Regions from separate parts of the Promicromonospora sp. NPDC060271 genome, predicted to be linked through region 2. Evidence: predicted binding sites of a transcription regulator. Region 2 holds the regulator's gene; each other region holds the start of a gene.

Region 1 (7,419 bases), on a different contig from region 2:
GGGCCGACCCGAAGGGCACGCCCGTCCTCGCGCCCAGCGCGCAGGGCCGCATGCCGCGGCTCGGGGCGCACGGGCTGCGCAGCGTCGTGGAGCGCGAGATGGACCAGGGCACCGACGAGGTGGTGACCCGCGTGCTGCGCCGCGTCCGTGAGCTGCACGGCGGTCCCCTCGTCGACGACGCCGCACTGCTCTTCGTCGGCTGGGCCGGCGCCGGGGCGACGGGACCGCCGGAGCGGACGTCGACGCTCGCCGACTCGGTGGAGTGGTCGCGCGCATGACGCTGGTGCCCGACGAGCACCGGTTCACCGGTGTGTCCATGCGTCGCCGGCTCGCCCGGCTCCTCGGTGCGGTCGCCGCCATGCTCATCATCGCGCTCGCGGTGGCGGTGCTCGCCCTGGTCCAGTCGCGCGGCCTCGACGCCCGGGCCGACGGCCCGTACACCCGCGCGCTGGTCGACGGCGAGCGCGCCTCGCTCGCGCTGGGCGACGCGGAGGCCTCGCTGCGCGCCTACCGGGCCACGTGCGATCCCGCCGCGCTCGAGCCGTGGACCCGGGCGGTCGGGTCGAGCGGACGCATCATGCTCCTCGCCGACGTCGAACGGCGGGAGCTCGCGTCCGACGCCGAGGTGGCGCTGGCCCACGAGGAGGCGGTGCGCGCCACCGACGCCTGGTTCGAGGAGTACGCCGAGCCCGTGGTGGCGGCCGTCGAGGCGGCGCCGGCCGGCCAGATGGCGTGCCGGATGGAGCTCCTCGGTACGGCGCCGGCGACCGCCGAGGGCGAGAAGCTCTACGACAGCGCCCGTACCGCCGTCGTGCAGTACCTGGCCGAGCTGGGTGCGCAGCGCGACGAGATCATGGAGACCCGGGCCGTCTGGGAACAGCTCCTGCTGGGCGCCGTGGTGGCCCTGGTGCTCGTGGTGGTGCTCATGGGCACGATGATGTGGCTGGCCCTGGAGACCTGGGTCATCCGCCCGCTCACCACGCTCACCGCCGGCGTGCGGGTGGTGAGCAGCGGCGTGCTCGGCCGCGAGATCCGCCCGGTGGGTGCAGGGGAGGTCGCCCTGCTCGCCATGCACGTCGAGACGATGCGCCGCGAGCTGGTGCACCAGGTGGAGGAGATCCGGCTGTCGCACCAGGAGGTCGAGAACGCGCACGGCCTGCTCAGCGAGCAGGCGCGCGAGCTCGAGCGGTCCAACCGCGACCTCGAGCAGTTCGCCTACGTGGCCTCGCACGACCTGCAGGAGCCCCTGCGCAAGGTCGCGAGCTTCACCCAGCTCCTGCAGAAGCGGTACGGCGGCTCGCTCGACGACCGTGCCGACCAGTACATCGAGTTCGCGGTGGACGGCGCCAAGCGCATGCAGCGCCTCATCCAGGACCTGCTGAGCTTCTCGCGGGTGGGCCGGACCGGGGTCCCGCGCGAGGACGTGGAGCTCGAGGTGGTGCTCGCCGGCGCGCTCTCCGAGCTGTCCGAGCGGGTGGCGGAGACGGAGGCGGAGATCGTCCACGACCCGATGCCCGTCGTGCACGGTGAGCGTGCGCTGCTGCAGCAGCTCTTCGTGAACCTGGTGGGCAACTCGCTGAAGTTCCGTGACCCCGAACGGGCGCCGAAGGTGCGTATCGAGGTGCGGAGCATGCGCGCGCACTGGGAGATCTCCGTGGTGGACAACGGCATCGGCATCGACGCCCAGTACGCGGAACGGGTCTTCATCATCTTCCAGCGGCTGCACCCGCGTGACGAGTACGCGGGCACCGGTATCGGCCTCTCGCTGGTGAAACGCATAGTCGAGTACCACAAGGGCCGGATCTGGATCGAGCCGGCGGCCGGCGGCGGCACCATCGTGCGGTTCACCCTCGCCAGGCGGCAGGGGCAGCCCGGCCCGGGGCGCCTTTCGACCGAACGTGCGCAGTCGACTACGCTCGGATGAGGCGGCCTGACCAGGGCCGACGGCGGGTCGCGACGACGGGTCCCGTTGTTGCCGAATCCAGGGGACAGGTACGGGCGTGAGCGGTCACAAGGTGATGGAGATCCTCCTGGTGGAGGACGACCCGGGCGACGTCCTGATGACCCGGGAGGCGTTCGAGGACCACCGCGTGCCCAACAACGTCTCGGTGGTCGGCGACGGCGTCAGCGCGCTCGAGTTCCTGCGCAAGCAGGGGCAGTACGCCAAGGCCCCGACCCCGGACCTGGTGCTGCTGGACCTCAACCTGCCGAAGATGGACGGCATGGAGGTGCTGGCGGTCGCGAAGGGTGACCCCATGCTCCGGCACATCCCGGTCGTGGTCCTGACCACGTCCGACGCGCAGGAGGACGTCGTGGGCTCGTACTCGCTGCACGCCAACGCGTACGTGACCAAGCCCGTGGACTTCGACCGCTTCATCGACGTGGTCCGCCAGATCGACGAGTTCTTCGTCTCCGTGGTGCGCCTGCCCGGTCGGTAGGGCTGGTCGGTAGGCCCGCTCGGTCGGGTACCGCGACTCGTAGGAGCTTCACGACTCGGTAGGGTTCCCGCGACGCTGAGGGCGTAACGGGAAGACACGAGGCCGTCGCGGCGTTGGACCTCAGCAGAGACCCCGGACGATATGTCCGAGGGATCGCCGAACCACTCCGACGAGCGAGGGAGCGCACGTGCTTGACCCCCAGGGCATCTACGACGTCGACGAAGCAGCGGTCGGGCGCACGCTGGGTCGCAGCGTGCCCGGAAGCGCCGACGGACCTGTTCTGCTGCACGCGGTCCGCGGGTTCGTGGACGCGGGCAGCGCTGGCGACCTCGCCGTCGAGCACCTCGTCGACGAGTTCCGCGTCGAGCGCCTGGTGACGTTCGATGTCGACCAGCTGCTCGACTACCGCTCCAAGCGGGCCACCATGACCTTCGACTCCGACCACTGGTCGGACTACCAGGCGCCCTACCTCGCGATCGACCACGTGACCGACGCGGAGGGCACCGGCTTCCTGCTGATGCACGGTGCCGAGCCGGACCTGCAGTGGGAGCGCGTGGTGGCCGGCGTGATCCAGCTCGTCGAGCGCTTCGGCGTCAGCCTGGTCGTCGGCATCCAGGGCATCCCGATGGGCCTGCCCCACACGCGCCCGCTGTCCCTGACCGCGCACGCGACCCGGCCGGCCCTCGTCGACGACTACACGTCGTGGTTCGGCAGCGTGAAGGTGCCGGGCTCGCTGTCCGCGTTGCTGGAGTACCGGCTCGGTGAGGCGGGGCACGACGCGATGGGCTTCACGGTCCACGTGCCGCACTACCTCTCCCAGTCGCAGTACCCGCCGGCGACCGTGGTGGCGCTGCACCACACGGAGCGGGCCACCGGGCTCGACCTGGCGATCCCCAAGCTGGAAGAGGCAGCCACCGACGCGAAGATCGAGGTGGAGAAGCAGGTCGCCGACTCGGCCGAGATCGCGGCGGTGGTGAAGGCGCTGGAGGAGCAGTATGACGCCTTCGCGCGTTCCGTCGGCCGCCCGAGCCTCCTCGCGGAGAGCACCCCGATCCCCAGCGCGGAGGAGCTCGGCGCGGAGTTCGAGCGGTTCCTCGCACAGCAGAACGGCGACTGACGCCGGAGTGCCGCGCGGGGTGCGCGCCGCGCGACGAGGTCGTGCACCCCGCGCGGAACCGCAGGTCTGAGCCGCACAGCGGACGCCCGAGCCGGAGGCAGAGGTGCACACCGGCTCGGTCCGACCAGGCCGCGCACGGCCCGGTGTGTCATACCTGCGGCAGAATTGTGCCTGTTCCGTGGCACATTTGAGTGGTACGTGCCACACTGGCGCACGTTGCAGTGACGTACCAACGCCACGTCCGCCGTGTCGTGAGCAAGCGGGAAAAGCATTGCGGCACGGGGGTGGGCAACGGGCCCGCCGTCGGTTCTCGGACGGAAGGTCGAAAGACAGCATGGCGCAGGGTTCTGTGAAGTGGTTCAACGCGGAGAAGGGCTTTGGGTTCATCGCCCAGGACGGCGGCGGCGCCGACGTCTTCGTCCACTACTCCGCGATCCAGACCAACGGGTACCGGTCTCTCGAGGAGGCCCAGCGGGTCGAGTTCGAGATCACCCAGGGTCCCAAGGGTCCGCAGGCGGAAGCAGTAGTCCCGCTCTGACCTCTCTGTGAAGGGCCGCCACCCCTCGGGGTGGCGGCCTTTTCGCGTCCGGGTCAGGGTGCGCCGGTCTCCAGCGGTGCCGCCGTGCCGGCGAACGCGGTGACGTCGTCGCCTACGAGCAGCGTGGCAGGCACCGCGAGGGTGCGCAGGACGCGCCCCAGACGCGCCGCGCGCAGGTCCGGCCGCACGACGCCGTCGTCGTGCCCTGAGCGGGCCTCTGCGGCGCCCTGAGGGGCTTCGCGCGGCTCGTCGTCGTGGCGGGCCGGGTCGTGGCCGGTCGGGTCCTGGCCGATCGGGTCGTTGCGGGCCGCCGGAGGGTCCTTCGGCAGCTCCCGGACGGCGGCGAGGACCAGGTTGCCGTAGCGGCGGCCCTTGAGGATCGCGGGCTCGGTGACGGCGGCGAGCCGGCCCGAGGCGGCGGCGTCCGGCCCGAAGGTCTTGGCGAGGCTGGCGACCTCGCGGCGGGCGGTGGTCAGGGGCGGCTTGTCGGCGCAGTTGACCAGCAGCACGCCGCCCGGGCGGAGCACGCGGTGCGCCTCGGCGGCGAACCCGGTGCCCACGAGGTGGGCGGGCGTGCGGTCGCCGGCGAAGACGTCGCGGACCACGACGTCGTAGGACTCGTCGCGGGCTGACGCGAGTGTCCGCCCGGCGTCGTCGGCGCGCAGCCGCAGCAGGGGTGAGCGCGGCAGGGCGAACCACTCGCGGACGAGCTCGAGGAGCCGGGCGTCGAGGTCGACCCCGAGCTGGCGGGAGCCCGGCCGCTCGTGCTCCACGTGCCTGGCGAACGCGCTGCCCGCTGCACCGAGGTGCAGCACCTTGAGCGGCCCGGGCGGCAGCAGGGCGACGAAGGCGGCCATCTGCTGCATGTACTCGAAGTCGAGGAATCCCGGGTCCGACAGGTCGAGGCTGGAGCTCGGCACGCCGTTGACGTGCAGCGTCACCCGCTGCGGGAAGTCGGGGTCGCGAACCACCTCGGCGGTGCCGGTGCTGATCGGCACGGGGCCGACGGGCAGCTCGCCGGTGAGTGTCAGTGGTGCGGAGGAGGATGGGCTGCGTCGGGCGGAGCGGCGGGCCATGGGGACAGTCTCTCCCGGCTCGGCGGCTCGCTTGACAGAATAGAACGCATGTTCGATAGTGTCGCACAAGGGGTTCGATCGGAGGTTTGAGATGGGCACCATGCACTCTCAGAGCGCGCGGGACGTCGTGTCCGCGCGAATGCTCGTGCCGGTCCCGCCGGGCGTCAGCGCTCTGCTGCGCAAGGCGGACGCGGAGCTGGCCGAGGCGGCGCGTTCGGTGGACCCGGGGGACCGGTTCGTCCACGCGCACCTCGCGGCGATCCGTTCGGCGGCCGCCGTCGTTGCGCTCCGTGGGCGACCGTCGGCGCGTTCCGGCGCGCGGACGGTGTGGGACATGCTCGCGCACGCCGAGCCGGAGCTGGCGGCCTGGTCCGGCTACTTCGCCGCGGGGGCGCCCCTGCGGGCCGCGGTCGACGCGGGCCGGCCGGAGCAGGTGGAGCCCGCCCGTGCCGACGAGCTGCTCGCGTGCGCGGAGGACTTCCGGGACGAGGTGGCGATGCTCGTCGACCCGCAGGCCGGGTTCTCCGCGCAGCGCCTGACCCTGGTGCCCGAGGCGTCGTAGCAGGCGCGTACGCGGCCGGGCGGGTGCGTCCTGCCTGGCCGATACTCGGAGCGGTTCTCCGAGCACTGAGCAACAGCAAGGACGGAGCACGTTCGTGAGCAAGGGGCCGCGGTCAGCGGCAGCGAGACGCAACTGGGGATCGGACGAGTCCGGCTGCTCGGTGCTGCACCTGGACATGGACGCGTTCTTCGCGTCCTGCGAGCTGGCTCGCCGGCCCGAGCTGCGCGGCCTGCCGGTGATCGTCGGCGGACAGGACCGCGGGGTCGTGCTGGCGGCGACGTACGAGGCCCGCGCGTACGGTGTGCGGTCAGCGATGCCGATGACACGTGCCCGCGTGCTGTGCCCCCAGGCCACCGTGATCAAGCCCGACCACACCCTGTACCACGACGTGTCCCGGTCGGTCATGGGCATGCTCAGGGAGGTCACCCCGCTCGTCGAGCAGATCAGCGTGGACGAGGCGTTCCTCGACGTGAGCGGTGCCCGGCGGCGGCTCGGCCCGCCCACGGTGATCGGCGCCGCGCTGCGCCGTCGCATCCAGGCCGAGCACGGCGTGACGGCGTCGGTGGGCATCGCGCGGAACAAGTTCGTGGCGAAGCTGGCCTCGACGCACGCCAAGCCCGACGGGCTGATGCTCGTGCCCGTCCAGGCGACGGTGGACTTCCTGCACACGCTGCCGGTCGGCGCCCTCTGGGGCGTCGGCGAGAAGACCGAGAAGGCCCTCGCCGCCTGGGGCATCACCACGGTCGAGGAGCTGGCGCACACGGACCTGGCGAGCCTGCAGACCGCCGTCGGGCGGGTCAGCGGCGCGCACCTGCACGACCTGTCGTGGGGTCGTGACCCCCGTCCCGTCGTGCCCGAGCACCGGGAGCACAGCATCGGTGCCGAGACCACCTTCGACACCGACCAGGACGACATCGTGGCGGTCGGCCGGCGGGTGCTCGAGCTGTCCGACCGGGTCGCCGCCCGGATGCGGCACCAGGGCGTCATGGCGCGCACGGTGTCCGTGAAGGTCCGGTCCAGCGACTTCGCCACGTTCACCCGGTCGCGAACGCTGGAGGGGCCCACCGACGTCGCGCGGGACATCTACCTGGTCGCTCGTGAGCTCGTCGCGGGGGTCGACCTGGGCGGGCTGCCGGTGCGGCTGGTCGGCGTACGGGGTGAAAATCTTCAGCAAAGAGACGGCTCCACGCAGCAGCCGACGCTCGAGGAGGCGGTCGATCCGCGCTCGGGAGCCCAGCGAGAGGCTGAACTTGCGCTCGACGCTGTGCGCGAAAAGTTCGGGAAAACAGCGATCGACCTGGGTGTACATCACAAGAACGGCGCGCGTCGATACTGATCTGCCCCTATAGTCGCTGTATGCCCGGGATGTCGACTACCAACGACGGCCGGGTCGTCCTATCCTGGAAGGGACACTGTTCCTTTGCGAGATCCGGGGGTCTCGATGCCTCTGTCCGAGTACGAGCAGCGGGTGCTGGAGCAGATGGAGCGTGCTCTGACCTCAGACGACCCGCGGCTTGCAAATACGCTTCAGTCCACAGGTCGGGGTAACGCTCTTCGCTATGTGCTGTCCGGGGTCGGCGTCGTCGTCGGTCTGCTTCTTCTTGTCGTGGGTGCGGCGACGTCCCAGACCTGGCTCGGCGCCATCGGCTTCGTGCTGATGTTCGCCGGCGTGGTCTTCGCGTTCCTCG
Region 2 (7,055 bases):
CGGCTCCGGGCCGCGTTCTTGCGGTCCAGAGCTTCCTTGAACTTCGCCTTCGCGTCCGTGCTCGGCGCTGTCGCGACCTTCGGCGCTTCAGCGCCCTTGGTCTCGGCCACCTCGGCATTGGGCTTCTCGTCCGTCACACCGATCACCTCCTCTTGTTCCGGGGGTCCCTCGATCGGGTCCGTCGTCGGCCCCAGCCTGCACCACCGCACCGCCAGGTGCCAACATTTTTGGAGACCACCGAGGCGACCGCTGCCGACGGCGGTGCGGCGGGCCCACGGACTCCTAGGCCTGAGCGGCCGCCCGCTCGGCGCGCTCGGCACGGAGCGAGGTGATCGCGCTCTCGAAGTCCTCGAGCGAGTCGAATGCCTGGTAGACGCTCGCGAACCGGAGGTAGGCCACCTCGTCGAGCTCGCGGAGCGGGCCGAGGATGGCGAGGCCCACCTCGTACGCGTCGATCTCCGCGCTGCCGTTGCTCCGCAGGGTCTCCTCGACGCGCTGGGCCAGGATCGCCAGGTCGTCGTCGCTCACCGGGCGTCCCTGGCACGCCTTGCGCACACCCGCGGCGACCTTGTCGCGGCTGAACGGCTCCGTGGCGCCGGAGCGCTTGACCACGGAAAGGCTCGCGGTCTCCACGGTGGTGAACCGCCGGTTGCAGTTCGGGCACTGCCGTCGGCGCCGGATCGACAGGCCGTCGTCGGCAGTCCGCGAGTCCACCACACGCGAGTCGGCGTGGCGACAGAACGGGCAGTGCATGCTCACTCCTGCGTGGTCGACCATCGACCGGAGGCCTCCGGTCGCGCCCCGACCGTAAGCGGGCAAACCACCCCCTTGCAACATAGCCGCAACATTCGTCGGCGAATCGAGGCCTTCGGTCACTCCTTGGGCAGGAGCAGCAGCTCCCCGACACGCACGCTGCCCGTCGACATCTCGTTCAGCTCCTGCAGCCTCGCCACCGCGTGACGCACGTCCTCGCCGGGCCTCGCGACCTCCTCGGCGAAGCCCCAGAGCGTCTCACCCGGCTGGACCGCGTGCACCCGGACCTCGACGGGTTCCCCGGGGGAGCTGGCGACCGCCGTGGCCCCCCACGTGACCATCGGAGCGAGCAGGAGCATGGCCAGCAGCACGAGGACCACGCGGCCGCGCCGGGTGAGCCGCAGGCCGGCCAGGCCCAGCCGGTCGGCGAGCGTGCGCCCTTCCGTCGGGGTGTACGCACGAACCGCGGCCGGTCGGGCCGCCGGCGTGTACGCCCGGCCATACGACGGCGCATACGCCGGTTCATACGTCGGGGTGTACTGCCGCAGCGGGATCACGTCCCCCATGGCCCCTCCTCGAAGTGTGCAGAGCTTTCGTCGTTCATACAAGCGTTCGTCGAACGCCCGTACCATTGTGTAGCACGAGACACCGTCCATGTCGAGACACGCTCGAACATTCGTTTGAGCCGAGCGCATTTGTGACCTAGAGTGGGTAGCGCACAGGAGAACATTTGTCGGAACGGGAGGGGCACGGGCATGACGGGACGGGACGGGACCAGCGACACGAGAGCCGTCGACACGGCAGCCTCCGGCGTCGCCACGCTGGACGCGCCAGGCGACAAGGCGGTCGCCGACGTGCACACGATCTCGCCGACAGACCGCCTCACCGAACGGCAGCGCCTCGTGCTGGACACGATCCGGCAGTCGTTCGAGACGCGGGGCTACCCGCCGTCGATGCGCGAGATCGGCGAGGCCGTCGGGCTGGCCAGCCCGTCGAGCGTCAAGCACCAGCTCCAGATGCTCGAGAAGAAGGGCTTCCTGCGCCGCGACCCCAACCGGCCGCGCGCCATGGAGCTCGTGGAGCCGATGGCCGAGCAGGTCGACAAGCCGACACGCGGCGAGATCCACTGGCCCGAGCCACGCCGTAGCGGCCAGGTCCACTGGGGTGGCTCCGTTCCCGACGACGCCGGCACCCCGCCGCCGTCGTACGTGCCGCTCGTCGGTCGTATCGCGGCCGGTGGCCCCATCCTTGCCGAGCAGGTCGTCGAGGACGTGTTCCCGCTCCCCCGCCAGCTCGTGGGCGACGGTGAGCTGTTCCTCCTCAAGGTCGCCGGCGACTCGATGGTCGACGCCGCGATCTGCGACGGGGACTGGGTGGTCGTACGACAGCAGAACGTCGCGGAGCAGGGCGAGATCGTCGCCGCCATGATCGACGGCGAGGCCACGGTCAAGACGTTCAAGCAGACCGACGGGCACGTGTTCCTGCTGCCGCAGAACCCTGCCTACGAGCCGATTCCCGGTGACGAGGCCCAGATCCTCGGCCGCGTGGTCGCGGTGCTGCGCAGCCTCTGACGGGACCGCGAGGTGGAGCACCTGTCCACCTCTGCAAGGTGAGCCTTGCGAAGGGTGGACAGGCGCTCTACCTCGCCAGTCTTGTCAGAAGCCGAAGCGCCTCTGCACGGCCCGCACGCTGTCCGCCGAGGCACGAAGGCCGGCCAGCTCGTCGTCGGACATCGGCACCCGCACGTTGTCCGTGACACCACGCCGGTCCACGAGGGACGGCACGGACAGGCACACGTCACCGATGCCGTGGTAGTCGTCCAGCAGCGAGGACACCGGCATGATCCGGCCCTCGTCCTTGAGCACCGCCTCGATGATGCGGGTGGCAGCCAGGCCGACGGCGTAGTTGGTCGCCCCCTTGCCGGCGATGATCCGGTACGCGGAGTCGACCACCTCGCGGTGCACCTCGGTGCGTACAGCGGCGTCGAGCGGCGGGTTGCCGCCCAGCGGCTCCCAGTCGAGCAGCGGCACGCCGCCGATCGACGCCGAGCTCCACAGCGCGATCTCCGAGTCGCCGTGCTCTCCGGCGATGTACGCGTGCACGTTCCCCACCGCCACGCCGCAGCGCTCGGCGAGCACGACGCGCAGCCGGGAGGAGTCCAGGACGGTGCCGCTGCCGAACATCCGCTCGCGCGGCAGGCCGGAGATCTTGAGCGCCGCGTAGGTCACGACGTCGACGGGGTTGGTCACCATCACGTACGTGGCGTGCGGGGCGACGTCGACCAGGCCGGGCAGGATCTCGCGCATCAGCCCGATCGTTCCCTCGGCGAGGTCGATGCGGGTCTGCCCGGGCTTCTGCTTCGCCCCGGCGGTCACGACGACGACGTCGGCGTCCGCGCACACCGCGACGTCGTCCGAGCCGATCACCTGCACCTGGGGCGTGAACATGAGGCCGTGCCGGAGGTCGAGCACCTCGGCCTCGACCTTCGCCCGGTTCACGTCGTGCAGGGCGATGGTCCGCGCCGAGCCCCGCGCGAGCGCGGCGAAGGCGAGCGTGGAACCCACCGCGCCGGCGCCCACCACCGCGAGCTTGGTGGTGCGGGCGCCGGAGGACCGTGCGGCCGGGATGTCCGAAAGGGCTGCCATACCCCCAGACTAGGTGTCGAGCCAGATCAGGTGTCGAGCCTCGCCAGCGCGGCGCGGACCAGCGCGGAGTCGGTCGTCGGCCAGAACCCGGGCATCGAGCGGGTGAGGAACGACGCGTAGCGGGCGGTCGCGAGGCGCGGGTCGAGGACCGCGACCACTCCCCTGTCGTCCTTGCTCCGCACGAGACGCCCGGCGCCCTGCGCGAGCAGCAGCGCCGCGTGCTGCGCCGACACCGCCATGAACCCGTTGCCGCCCGCCTGCTCGATCGCGCGGGCACGCGCTGCCTTGACCGGGTCGTCGGGGCGCGGGAACGGGATGCGGTCGATCAGGACGAGCTGGCACGACGGGCCGGGCACGTCCACGCCCTGCCACAGGGACAGCGTGCCGAACAGGCACGCCTGCGGATCCTCGGCGAACTCGCGCACGAGCGTCGGAAGCTGGTCGTCGCCCTGCGCCAGGATCGGGAGGTCCAGCCGCTCGCGCATGGCCTCGGCCGCGGCGTTCGCGGCACGGCGCGAGGAGAAGAGCCCGAGCGTGCGACCCCCAGCCGCGGTGATCAGCTCCGCGATCTCGTCGAGCTGCGCCTCCGTCGTCGGCTCGCGACCCGGCGCGGGCAGGTGCCGCGCGATGTACAGGATGCCCTGGCGCGGGTAGTCGAACGGGCTGCCGGCGTCGAGGCCCTGCCACGGCGGGGCGTCCGCGCCGTTGAGGCCGAGCGTGCCCGCCACCGGCTCGAACGTTCCGCCGAGCGCGAGCGTGGCCGACGTGAAGACGCCCGTCGCCTCGCCCAGCAGATGGGTGCGGATCAGTCCTGCCACGTGCAGCGGCGCGGCGTGCAGCCGGGTCACGTTGTCGCCGAAGCTGCCCCAGGCGTTGTCCGGGCGCGAGCACCACAGCACGTCGGCGGTCGTGTCCTCGGATGCCATGCGCTCGGCGGTCTCGAAAAGCTGCAGCATGGCGCCCTGGGCCATCTTCAGGCCGGGTTCGGGCTGGGCGGGGGCCTGGCCCTTGCCGCCGCTCGCCTCCGGCTTCAGCGCGCTCAGCACCTCGCGGGCCGCGTCGCGCACCGCGCCGACCGCCAGGCGCAGCTCGTCGGGCAGGCCGCTCGGGAACCGTTCGGCGGGGGCCGTCACCAGCAACGTCCCCAGCGCCTGCGCCGCGGCGTCCAGGGCGTCGGTGTTGGTGCCCGCGTGCCGCCGCGCCAGGCGTGCGGCGTTCTCCACCGACGCCATGGACAGGTCGACGGTCGCCGAGGACGTGACCCGGTCGGTGAGCTCGTGCGCCTCGTCCACCACCACGACGTCGTGCTCCGGCAGGACGCCCGGGCTGCCCGTGGCCGCGATGCCGAGCATCGCGTGGTTGGTCACGACCACGTCAGCCTCCCGGGAGGCGGCCCGCGCCTTGTCGGGGAAGCATTCGGCGAGCATCGGGCACTTGCCGCCCAGGCACTCCAGCGCCGTCACGGACACCTGGCGCCAGGCCCGGTCCGGCACGCCCGGGACCAGGTCGTCGCGGTCTCCCGACTCCGTCTCGTTCGCCCACTCGTGCAGGCGGCGGACATGGTCGGCGAGCGTCGCGCCGTCGTCCCTGCGCCGGCCGCGAGCGCCGCCGGAAGCCGCGGGCTCCTCGGTGCGCGGGTGGTCCTCGCCGCCGGGCAGGTCGAACAGGGTGGGCTCGTCGGCGGGGTACCCGCCGCCGATCTTGTGCACGCACAGGTAGTTGTGCCAGCCCTTGAGCAGCGCGATCTTCGGTTCGCGCGGGAGCTGCGGCGTCACAGCCCTGGCCACGAGCGGCAGGTCGCGCGTGATGACCTGGCGCTGGAGGGCCAGGGTCGCCGTCGAGATGATGACCTTGCTGTCGGCGGCGACCGCGTGCCGGACGGCGGGCACGAGGTAGCCGAGCGACTTTCCGGTGCCGGTACCCGCCTGGACGAGCAGGTGCTCGCCCTTCTCGATGGCCTCGCCGACCGCGACGGCCATGCGGTGCTGGCCGTCCCGGCGCCCACCGCCCAGCTCACCGACGGCGAGGTCGAGAAGTTCCTCGACCTCGGGGATGTCGGTGGTTTGGGGAGGGGCGTCGGGAAGGCTGGTCACACGTTCGATCCTAAGCCGGACCACCGACACGCACCCCGTCTCGTCCACAGGTGCCGGCGGCCGGCCGAGGGGTTATCCCTTGACCGCGCCGCCCAGTCCGGCGCCGCTGAGGAACAGGCGCTGGAAGGCGAGGAAGAGGGCGATCGGCAGCACCGTGGAGATCGCGAGCGCCGCGAGGAACACGTCGAGCTCCAGGTACGGGGCGATGGCGGGCAGCCGGACGGAGAGCGGCTGGTGGACCGGGTCCGGGAGGACCAGCAGCGGCCAGAGGTAGTCCTTCCAGGCGGCGATGACGGCGAACACCGAGACGACGCCGAGGATGGGCTTCGACATCGGCAGCACGATGCTCCACAGCAGCCGGAGGGGTCCGGCGCCGTCGACGCGGGCGGCCTCGAAGATCTCCCGCGGGAGGCCGTCGAAGAACCGCTTGACGAGCAGGACGTTGAAGGCGCTGGCGCCCATGGGCAGCCAGACCGCCCAGAACGTGTTGAGCAGGCTGATGTGGACGAGCGGGACGTCGAGGATGGTCAGGTACAGCGGTACGAGGAGCACGACGGACGGTACGAAGAGCGTCGCGAGCACGAGCCCGAGGATCACGTTGCCGTACCGGGGCCGCAGCACCGACAGCACGTAGCCGCCGGTGGTGGCCACCAGGAGCTGGAAGAACCAGGCGCCTGCCGCGACGACGAGCGTGTTGACGAAGTAGTGGTCGATCTCGGCCCGGTTCCACGCGGTGGCGAGGTTGGCCCAGTCGACCCCGGTGGGGAACAGCCCGAGCGGCTCGCGCAGGGTGTCCTGCGTCGGGGTGACGGCGGCCTTCGCGAGCCAGAGGATCGGCCCGAGCCCGACGACGACGAGGGTGACCAGCAGGCCGCCCTGCAGGACGCCGAGGGCGGCCCGTACGCTCGGCCGGCGCCGGTCGTGGGCCGAGACGATGCCGCGTTCGGCGGTGGCTGCCATGTCAGCTGCTCCAGGGTCGGGTCACGCGGAAGTACACCGCGGAGAGGACGGCAAGGACGCCCGCGAGCATCAGGCTCAGGGCGGTCGCGGCACCGTAGTTGCCGCCGAGGCTGCTCCCGAACGCGTAGTCGTAGATGAGCATCAGGATCGTGAGGGTCGCGTTGTTGGGGCCGCCCCCGGTGAAGAGGAACGGTTCGAGGAACACCTGTGAGGTGCCGATGATCTGCAGGATCAGCGTGATGAAGAGGACGCCGCGCAGCTGCGGGAGGGTCACGTGCCAGACCTTGCGCCACACGCCGGCGCCGTCGACCTCGGCGGCCTCGTAGAGCTCGGTCCGCACTCCGACGAGCGCGGCGAGGTAGATGATCACCGTCCCGCCCGCGGCGGCCCAGGTCGCTTCGAGGACGAGCGACGGCATGGCGCTGCCGGCGTCCTGGAGCCAGGGGTAGGGGCCGAGCCCGACCCAGCCCGCGATGGTGTTGAAGACGCCGGTGTCGGAGGCGTCGTAGAAGAACTTCCACAGCAGCACCGCCACGACGGGCGGCACGACGACGGGCAGGTACGCCAGCGCGGAGAAGAGGCCCCGCATCCGCCGCACCTCGCT
Region 3 (7,419 bases), on a different contig from region 2:
CAGCAGCGTGTGCGTGTTCAGGATGCCCTTCATGCCCTGGATCTGGTCCAGGATCAGGTGCCGCAGGTCGGCGTTGTCCCGGGCGCGGACGAGCAGGACGAGGTCGAACTCCCCGCCGACCAGCCCGATGTGGTCGACGCCGCGCAGGGTGCGCAGCTCCTCGCGGACCGAACGCCACTCCGCCTGCTCCAGGTTGACCGTGACGTAGGCCGACGTGCCGAGCCCCGCGAGCACCGGGTCGATGTCCGCGCTGTACCCGCGGATGACCCCGCTGGACTCGAGCCGCTGCACCCGGGCGTAGGCGTTGGCCCGCGAGATGTGCAGCTTCTCGGCCAGCGAACGCATGGACATCCGGCCGTCGTGCCGGAGCTCGTCGACGATGCGCTGATCGACGTCGTCGAGGCCTGGTGCCACTTGTCTCGCAGCCACGCCCTCAGCCCCTTCGCTGCTGGACATTTGGATCGCATTACCCGCACATTGCTGGACGGCTTCTCGGATCCTCGCCGTTGATGGATTCCGAATAGAACCTTGACGAGTATATCTCTATGACAAGTGACGTGGATCGCATGTTGCCGTCGAGGACGCCGGTCATGCTGCTCGGTCCGGACGGTCGTCCGACGGCCGCGGGCGCCGCGCACCTGCCCGCGGCGGACGAGCTGCTCCGGGGCCTGGCAGGCATGGTCGCGGCCCGCCGGTTCAACGACCAGGCCAGCGCCCTCGTCCGGCAGGGACGCCTTGCCGTCTACCCCTCCTCTCACGGCCAGGAGGCGTGCCAGGTCGCCGCCGCGCAGGTGCTCGACCGCGAGGACTGGCTCTTCCCGACCTACCGCGACACCGCGGCCGTCGTCGCGCGCGGGGGCGACCCGGTCGAGGTGCTCGGCCTGCTCAAGGGCGACTGGCACTCGGGGTACGACCCCTACGAGCTGCGCGTCGGACCCCTGACGACGCCGCTCGCCACGCAGCTCCCGCACGCCGTCGGGGTGGCGCACGCGGCCCGGCTGCGCGGGGAGCGCACCGTCGTGCTGGCGATGTGCGGCGACGGCGCCACGAGCGAGGGTGACTTCCACGAGGCACTGAACTTCGCCGCCGTCTTCCACGCGCCGGTCGTCTTCTTCGTCCAGAACAACCAGTACGCGATCTCGGTGCCGCTGGCCAGGCAGTCGGCCGCTCCGTCGCTGGCGCACAAGGGCGTCGGCTACGGCATCCCCGGGGAGCAGGTGGACGGCAACGATCTCGCCGCCCTCCTCGACGTCCTGTCCGGAGCCGTGGCGCGGGCCCGCGCGGGGGAGGGACCCCAGCTCGTCGAGGGGCGCACCTACCGGGTCCAGGCCCACACCAATGCCGACGACGCCACCCGCTACCGCACCGACGACGAGGTCACGGCGTGGGCGGCCAAGGATCCGCTGGTCCGGCTCGAGGCCTACCTCCGCGCCGAGGGCATCCTCGACGACGCCGGCGCCGCGGCGCTCACCGAGGCCGCCGAGGAGGTCGCCCGGCGCACCCGGGACGGCATGAACCGGGACGTCGAGCCCGACCCCGACGACCTGTTCCGCTTCGTGTACTCGCGCCCGACGCCGCAGCTCGTTGAGCAGCTCGCCGTCGTGCACGACGAGCTGAGCCGGGAGCAGTCGAGCCGAACCGAACCTAGTGACGCGTCCGACCGGGTGGAGGCCCACCGATGACCACCACCGCCGTCGCACACGAGACGCTGAGCACTGCGCAGGCGATCAACCGGGCGTTGCACGACGCGATGGCCGAGGACCCGTCGGTGCTCGTGCTCGGCGAGGACGTCGGCCTGCTGGGCGGCGTGTTCCGGGTCACCGACGGCCTCACCGCGACGTTCGGTGAGGACCGCTGCTTCGACACCCCGCTCGCGGAGGCCGGTATCGCGGGCTTCGCCGTCGGCCTGGCCATGAACGGCATGCGTCCCGTGATCGAGATGCAGTTCGACGCCTTCGCCTATCCCGCCTTCGAGCAGGTGGTGAGCCACGTCGCCAAGATGCGGAACCGCACGCGCGGCCGCGTCGAGCTGCCGCTGGTCATCCGGGTCCCGTACGCGGGCGGTATCGGCGGGGTCGAGCACCACTGCGACTCGTCCGAGTCGTACTACGCGCACACGCCGGGCCTGCACGTCGTCGCGCCGTCGAACCCCTCGGACGCCTACGCGCTGCTGCGCGAGGCGATCTCCTCGCCCGACCCGGTGGTCTTCCTCGAGCCGAAGAAGCTCTACTGGGCGAAGGGCGACGTCGCCCTGGGCCGCGACCACAAGCCCGGCATCGGCACGGCGGTGGTCCGGCGCCAGGGCACCGACGCGACCCTCATCGCCTACGGGCCTGCCGTGCCGGTCGCCCTGGAGGCCGCCGAGGAGGCCGCGCGCGAGGGTCGCAGCCTGCAGGTCGTCGACCTGCGCTCGATCGTGCCGTTCGACGACGCAACGGTCTGCGCGGCCGTCGAGTCGACGGGCCGTGCCGTCGTCGTCGCAGAGGCCGCAGGCTTCGCGAGCGTCGCGTCCGAGATCGCGGCCCGGGTGAGCGAACGCTGCTTCCACTCGCTGTCGGCGCCGGTGCGGCGCGTGACCGGGTTCGACATCCCGTACCCGCCGCCCAAGCTCGAGCACCTCCAGCTGCCGTCGGTCGACCGGATCCTCGACGCCGTCGACGACCTCCAGTGGGAGGACGCATGACCACCACCACGACGGAGCAGACCTTCCTGCTGCCCGACCTGGGCGAGGGGCTGACCGAAGCCTCGGTGGTGCAGTGGCTCGTCGCAGAGGGTGACGTCGTCACGGTGGACCAGCCCGTCGTGGAGGTCGAGACGGCCAAGTCCGTCGTCGAGGTGCCCAGTCCGTACGCGGGCCGGGTAGTGGTGCTCCACGCCGCCGAGGGGGAGCTCGTCGAGGTGGGCAGGCCGCTGATCACGATCGGCGTCGCCGGGGCTGCTGCCGTCACCGGTGACGCGGGGGTGGCCGCCGAGACCTACCGTGAGGAAGAGCGGGCGGGCTCCGGCAACGTGCTCATCGGGTACGGGACCTCCGCGCATCCCGGTTCGGGCCGACGGCGGCGGCCACGCGCCGCCCGGTCGACGGCGGCTCTTGGTGCCGTTGTTCCGGCCGTTGCTGGGCCCTCGGTCATTGCCGCTGCTTCGGCCGGTGCCGCGACCTCGCACGGCGCCGGGACCTCGGCCGCCGGCCCGGTGAAGGTGGTCTCGCCCATCGTCCGGCGGCTCGCCCGTGAAGCGGGGCTGGACCTGCGCGCGATCGCGCCGACCGGGGCGGGCGGCGTCGTCACCAGGTCCGACGTGTGGACCGCCATCGAGCGGGTGCGGCAGACGCCGGTGTCGGTTTCAGCGCAGGCGCAGGCGCAGGCGCAGGCGCCGGCCGCCGTCGGGCCGAGCGCTCCCGCTGCGGACGGAGCCCGCGGGGAGCGGCGCATCCCGCTCAGCGGCTTCCAGAAGACGGCCGCCAAGGTGCTGTCGCGGAGCCGCGCGGAGATTCCCGAGGCGACGGTCTGGGTCGACGTCGACGCGACCGGGCTCTGGAACCTGCGCGAGGCCGCCCGGGCTCCCGGCGATCCGGGGCCGGGTCTGCTCGCCTATGTGGCGCGGTTCGTCGTCGCCGGACTCAAGGAGTACCCGGTGCTCAACTCCAGACTGGACACGGAGCGCGACGAGATCGTCATGCCCGGCGTCATCAACCTCGGCGTCGCCGTACAGGGGCAGCACGGGCTGGTCGTCCCCGCGTTGCTCGACGCCGGCTCGATGACCACCACCGAGCTCGACGTGGCCCTCCGCGACCTCGTCGCCCGCGCCCGCACAGGCAAGGTGACCACCGAGGAGCTCACCGCGGGCACGTTCACGCTGAACAACTACGGCGGGTTCCGGGTCGACGGCAGCGCGGCGATCATCAACCACCCGCAGGTCGCGATGCTGGGTCTCGGCCGCATCATCGACCGCCCGTGGGTGGTCGACGGCGAGATCGTGCCGCGCAAGATCGCGCAGATGTCCTTCGTCTTCGACCACCGGGTCTGCGACGGCGGGACGGCGGCAGGCTTCATGCGCTCCATCGCCGACGCCATCGAGGATCCCGCCGCGGCGATCGTCCGGCTCTGACGGTGTGCTGTTGAGTTGTGGTGGTTGGTGGTGCGGTCGGTGTGGGCTGTTGGTCTCGGCGGGGCGTCGGGATGGTTCACGGGTTGGCCAGGTCCATCTGTTGCGCTGAAGGGTTATCCACAGATTTGAAATCCAGCGAGCGGAACGTACGAATGTTCGAGATAATAGGTGCAGTGAAGGAGTGAGAGCTAGAGCGGGCGATCAGGACGGGCGGGGGTGGGCATCGTGGAGCAGACGACGGACAGCATGCCTGCTGGTGGCCTGCCTGCTGCGGCCTCGATCGAGGACGTGCTGGCCCTGCTCGAGACGGCGACCGGGCAACTGACCGCGCTGACCGACCCCGAGGTCCTGACCGGGTGGGATGCCCCGAGCATCAGTCGCCTGGCCGACGCACACACCCGCATCCGCCGGATCACCGGCCGGTTGGACGGGGTCCGGTACACGCTGCTGCCCCGGATTGAGAACGAGGGTTCCTGGCGGGCCGGTGGCTCGGCCCGCACGTTCACGACCTGGCTCCGCCTGCGCGAAGGTGTGTCCGCGTCCACGGCGGGTAAGGACATGACGATCGCGCGTCGCCTGGCGACCGCACTGCCCGTGACGCGGGAGCGCCTGGTCGCCGGCACCCTCGGGGCCGACCACGCGAGGGTGATGACGGAGGTCGCACCCACCAGCGAGACCCGTACCGACGCACTGGCGTGGTTGATCGATACCCGCACCGGCCACACCACGACACCGGAAGAGTTCGTGCAGAGTGTGCCGGTCGACTTCCCCGACCCCGTAGACGACCCCGACGGCACCCACACCCGAGAACTAGTCACCCAGGTGTTGGAGGACGCGGTCACGGACGGCACCCTGACCACCGGTGAAGGCGTAGTCCTGCGGGAAGCCAATGTGTTGAACGCGGACCAGTTTCGGAAGGTCGCGCGCCGGTTCGCGACCATCACCGACCCCGACACCGACGACCTCGACGACGACAAAGCCGCCCGAGGCGAGTTCTTCGACCTCGCCAAGACGTTCGGCGGGTACCACGTGGCCGGGTTCCTCACCGACGAGCACGGCCTGCAACTCACCACCGCCCTCAACGCGGTCCTCGGTGCACCGTCCGCGGACGACACTCGCACCACGACGCAGCGTCGCGCACAAGCCCTCGCGGACGTGGCCCGCGTGGTCCTGGACACGAACCAGGCTTCCCCAGGAGCGTTGATCGCACCGCACCTGAACGTCACGGTGTCGTGGAACGAGTTCGTCACTCAGGTCACCCGGACCCGGGACGGGCTGTGCCTGTCCTGCGGACAGGCGCGACCTGGTCGCGGCAACCGGACGGGCACCGGCCCCAACATCGCGGGCACCAGCACTGGCACTGGCACTGGCACTGACACGGGCGCTGGGGACAGCACCAACACGGGTGCGGGCGTTGGTGCAGGCGCGGTGAGCACCGATTCAGTGAGCACGGGCCCAGCGGTCGCAAGCCCGACCGGAAGCCCGACTGGAAGCCCAGTTGGAACCCCAGCCGGTAGCCCGGCCAGTGGTCCAGCCGGTAGCCCGACCGGCAGTCCGGGCGGCAGCCCAGCCGCAACCCCAACCGGAACCCCAACCGGAACCCCAACCGGAACCCCAACCGGAACCCCAACCGGTAGTCCGACCGGTGGTCTGGGTGGCTGGAGTACCACGGACACCCCGCTGCCCGGGACAGTGACCGGGTTCCTGACCCCGGGTGGGCCGGTGTTCACCGAGACCGGTGAACGCGCTCCCCGCGCACTGATACGCCGCCTGGCCTGTCACAGTGCGGTGACCCGGATCGTGTTCGGACCCGACGGCGCCGTCCTCGACGTCGGACGCGCCCAACGCACCGTGTCCGGGCAGATGCGTCGCGCCGTCATCGCGAGAGACCAGCACTGCGTCTGGCCAGGGTGTGACCAGCCACCGTCCCGGTGCGAGGTCCATCACGCGATCACCCACTGGGCCGACGGCGGAAACACCTCCGTGGCCAACAGTGCGTTGCTGTGCTGGTACCACCACCAGCTCGTCGATGCCAAGGGCATCACCATGCACTGGACCGGCAAGCCCACCAACACCACCAACACCGGCACCAACACGGCCGGCACCCCGGCCGGTGCGCTGTTGGAGACCGGGTGGGCGTTCACCGACGCCCGCGGGCACCGCATCCGCCTACCCGAACCCATCGACGCCCCACTCCCACCGGGCACCGACCAGACCACCGAGCCGCCACCACTAACCGAAGCCGAGCGCCCGGCCGGTCGAGCCTGGCGGGACCCGAACCGCCTGATCGGACTTCCGAGCCCGCCAGTCCACCTCACCCGGCAGTCCCGGCTCGCCGGCTAGTTCACCGGCTTGACCAGCGCGACAGCCACTCGACACCGAGCTGGACGCCGGGCTCCCACGCTTCCGGCCCGCCGGGCTCCCACGCTGCCGGGCGCCGGGCTCCCACGCTCCCTCCTTCCGCTCACCGACCCGCGGACCATCGCGGTCCCGGTGGGCGAGCTCGGCGACTCAGCCCGTGGCAGGTCCGTCTTGCCGCGCAGACCGGCCGGAACAGCGGGCGGCTGACGACGAGCTCGACGAAACTCAGACCCGTCAGCAGTGCGACCCGAACCGCGTCAGCGCGGCTCGATCAGCTGGTTGGTGATGCGGGCCGTGCAGATGCGACGGTCCTGGTCGTCCGTCACGACGATCTCGTGGGACGTGGTCGTCCGGCCGAGGTGGATCGGCGTCGCCGTGCCGGTCAGGATCCCGTCCGTGGCGCCCCGGTGATGGGTGATGTTCAGGTCCACGCCCGCGCACACCTTGCCCACCGTGCTCGCGTGGATCAGCGCGCACCAGGATCCCAGCGCCTCCGCGAACGCTGCCGTCGCGCCGCCGTGCAGGCGGCCGAGCGACTGGGTGTTGCCCGCCACCGGCATGGTGGCGACCACCCGCTGCGCCGACTGCTCCAGCACGCGGATGCCCAGCTTCTCGTCGAGCGCGCCCAGCGTGATCGTCCAGGGCTTCGTCGCTGTCATGCCGTCACCGTACGACGCCGTCCCGCGCCGGACCCAGGCCCTCGAAGAGCACGCTCGAGATGGTGCGGGCGAGCGCGTCGGCGGGCAGCGGCCCGCCGGGCCGGTACCAGTCGGCGAGGGAGTTGACCATGCCGAAGACGAGCCGGCTGATGACCTCGGGGTCGATGTCGTCGCGCAGGTCGCCCTCCGCGGCGGACTGCCGGACGAGCACGGCGAGGCGTTCGTCGATGTGCCTGCGTCGTTCCATCGCCGAACGCTCCACGTCGCTGTTGCCGCGGACGCGCAGCAGCAG

Evidence for each region. The regulator LexA, encoded in region 2, represses DNA repair genes until DNA is damaged. The targets are predictions, from matches to a motif close to TCGAACANNTGTTCGA.
Region 1: ACFWE2_RS13750 (SAV_6107 family HEPN domain-containing protein) is a predicted target of LexA. The motif match lies at 5,210-5,225, and genes of this name have one in related genera.
Region 3: ACFWE2_RS09140 (DUF222 domain-containing protein) is a predicted target of LexA. The motif match lies at 4,252-4,267, and genes of this name have one in related genera.

The regions. Positions count from the first base shown of each region.
Region 1 is NZ_JBHXBG010000077.1:18,537-25,955, forward strand. Features, by position in the region: gene ACFWE2_RS13720 (PP2C family protein-serine/threonine phosphatase) at 1-278, shown strand, start outside; gene ACFWE2_RS13725 (ATP-binding protein) at 275-1,924, shown strand; gene ACFWE2_RS13730 (response regulator) at 2,019-2,438, shown strand; gene ACFWE2_RS13735 (proteasome assembly chaperone family protein) at 2,626-3,555, shown strand; gene ACFWE2_RS13740 (cold-shock protein) at 3,890-4,093, shown strand; gene ACFWE2_RS13745 (spermidine synthase) at 4,147-5,169, opposite strand; gene ACFWE2_RS13750 (SAV_6107 family HEPN domain-containing protein) at 5,270-5,731, shown strand; gene ACFWE2_RS13755 (DNA polymerase IV) at 5,826-7,067, shown strand; gene ACFWE2_RS13760 (DUF3040 domain-containing protein) at 7,173-7,419, shown strand, end outside.
Region 2 is NZ_JBHXBG010000228.1:194-7,248, forward strand. Features, by position in the region: gene ACFWE2_RS23500 (DUF5302 domain-containing protein) at 1-137, opposite strand, end outside; gene nrdR (transcriptional regulator NrdR) at 283-753, opposite strand; gene ACFWE2_RS23510 (LysM peptidoglycan-binding domain-containing protein) at 873-1,319, opposite strand; gene lexA (transcriptional repressor LexA) at 1,509-2,324, shown strand; gene ACFWE2_RS23520 (L-lactate dehydrogenase) at 2,409-3,398, opposite strand; gene ACFWE2_RS23525 (ATP-dependent DNA helicase) at 3,425-5,491, opposite strand; gene ACFWE2_RS23530 (carbohydrate ABC transporter permease) at 5,564-6,451, opposite strand; gene ACFWE2_RS23535 (carbohydrate ABC transporter permease) at 6,453-7,055, opposite strand, start outside.
Region 3 is NZ_JBHXBG010000043.1:4,751-12,169, forward strand. Features, by position in the region: gene ACFWE2_RS09120 (Lrp/AsnC family transcriptional regulator) at 1-429, opposite strand, end outside; gene pdhA (pyruvate dehydrogenase (acetyl-transferring) E1 component subunit alpha) at 567-1,682, shown strand; gene ACFWE2_RS09130 (alpha-ketoacid dehydrogenase subunit beta) at 1,679-2,683, shown strand; gene ACFWE2_RS09135 (dihydrolipoamide acetyltransferase family protein) at 2,680-4,107, shown strand; gene ACFWE2_RS09140 (DUF222 domain-containing protein) at 4,333-6,450, shown strand; gene ACFWE2_RS09145 (PaaI family thioesterase) at 6,726-7,127, opposite strand; gene ACFWE2_RS09150 (TetR/AcrR family transcriptional regulator) at 7,132-7,419, opposite strand, start outside.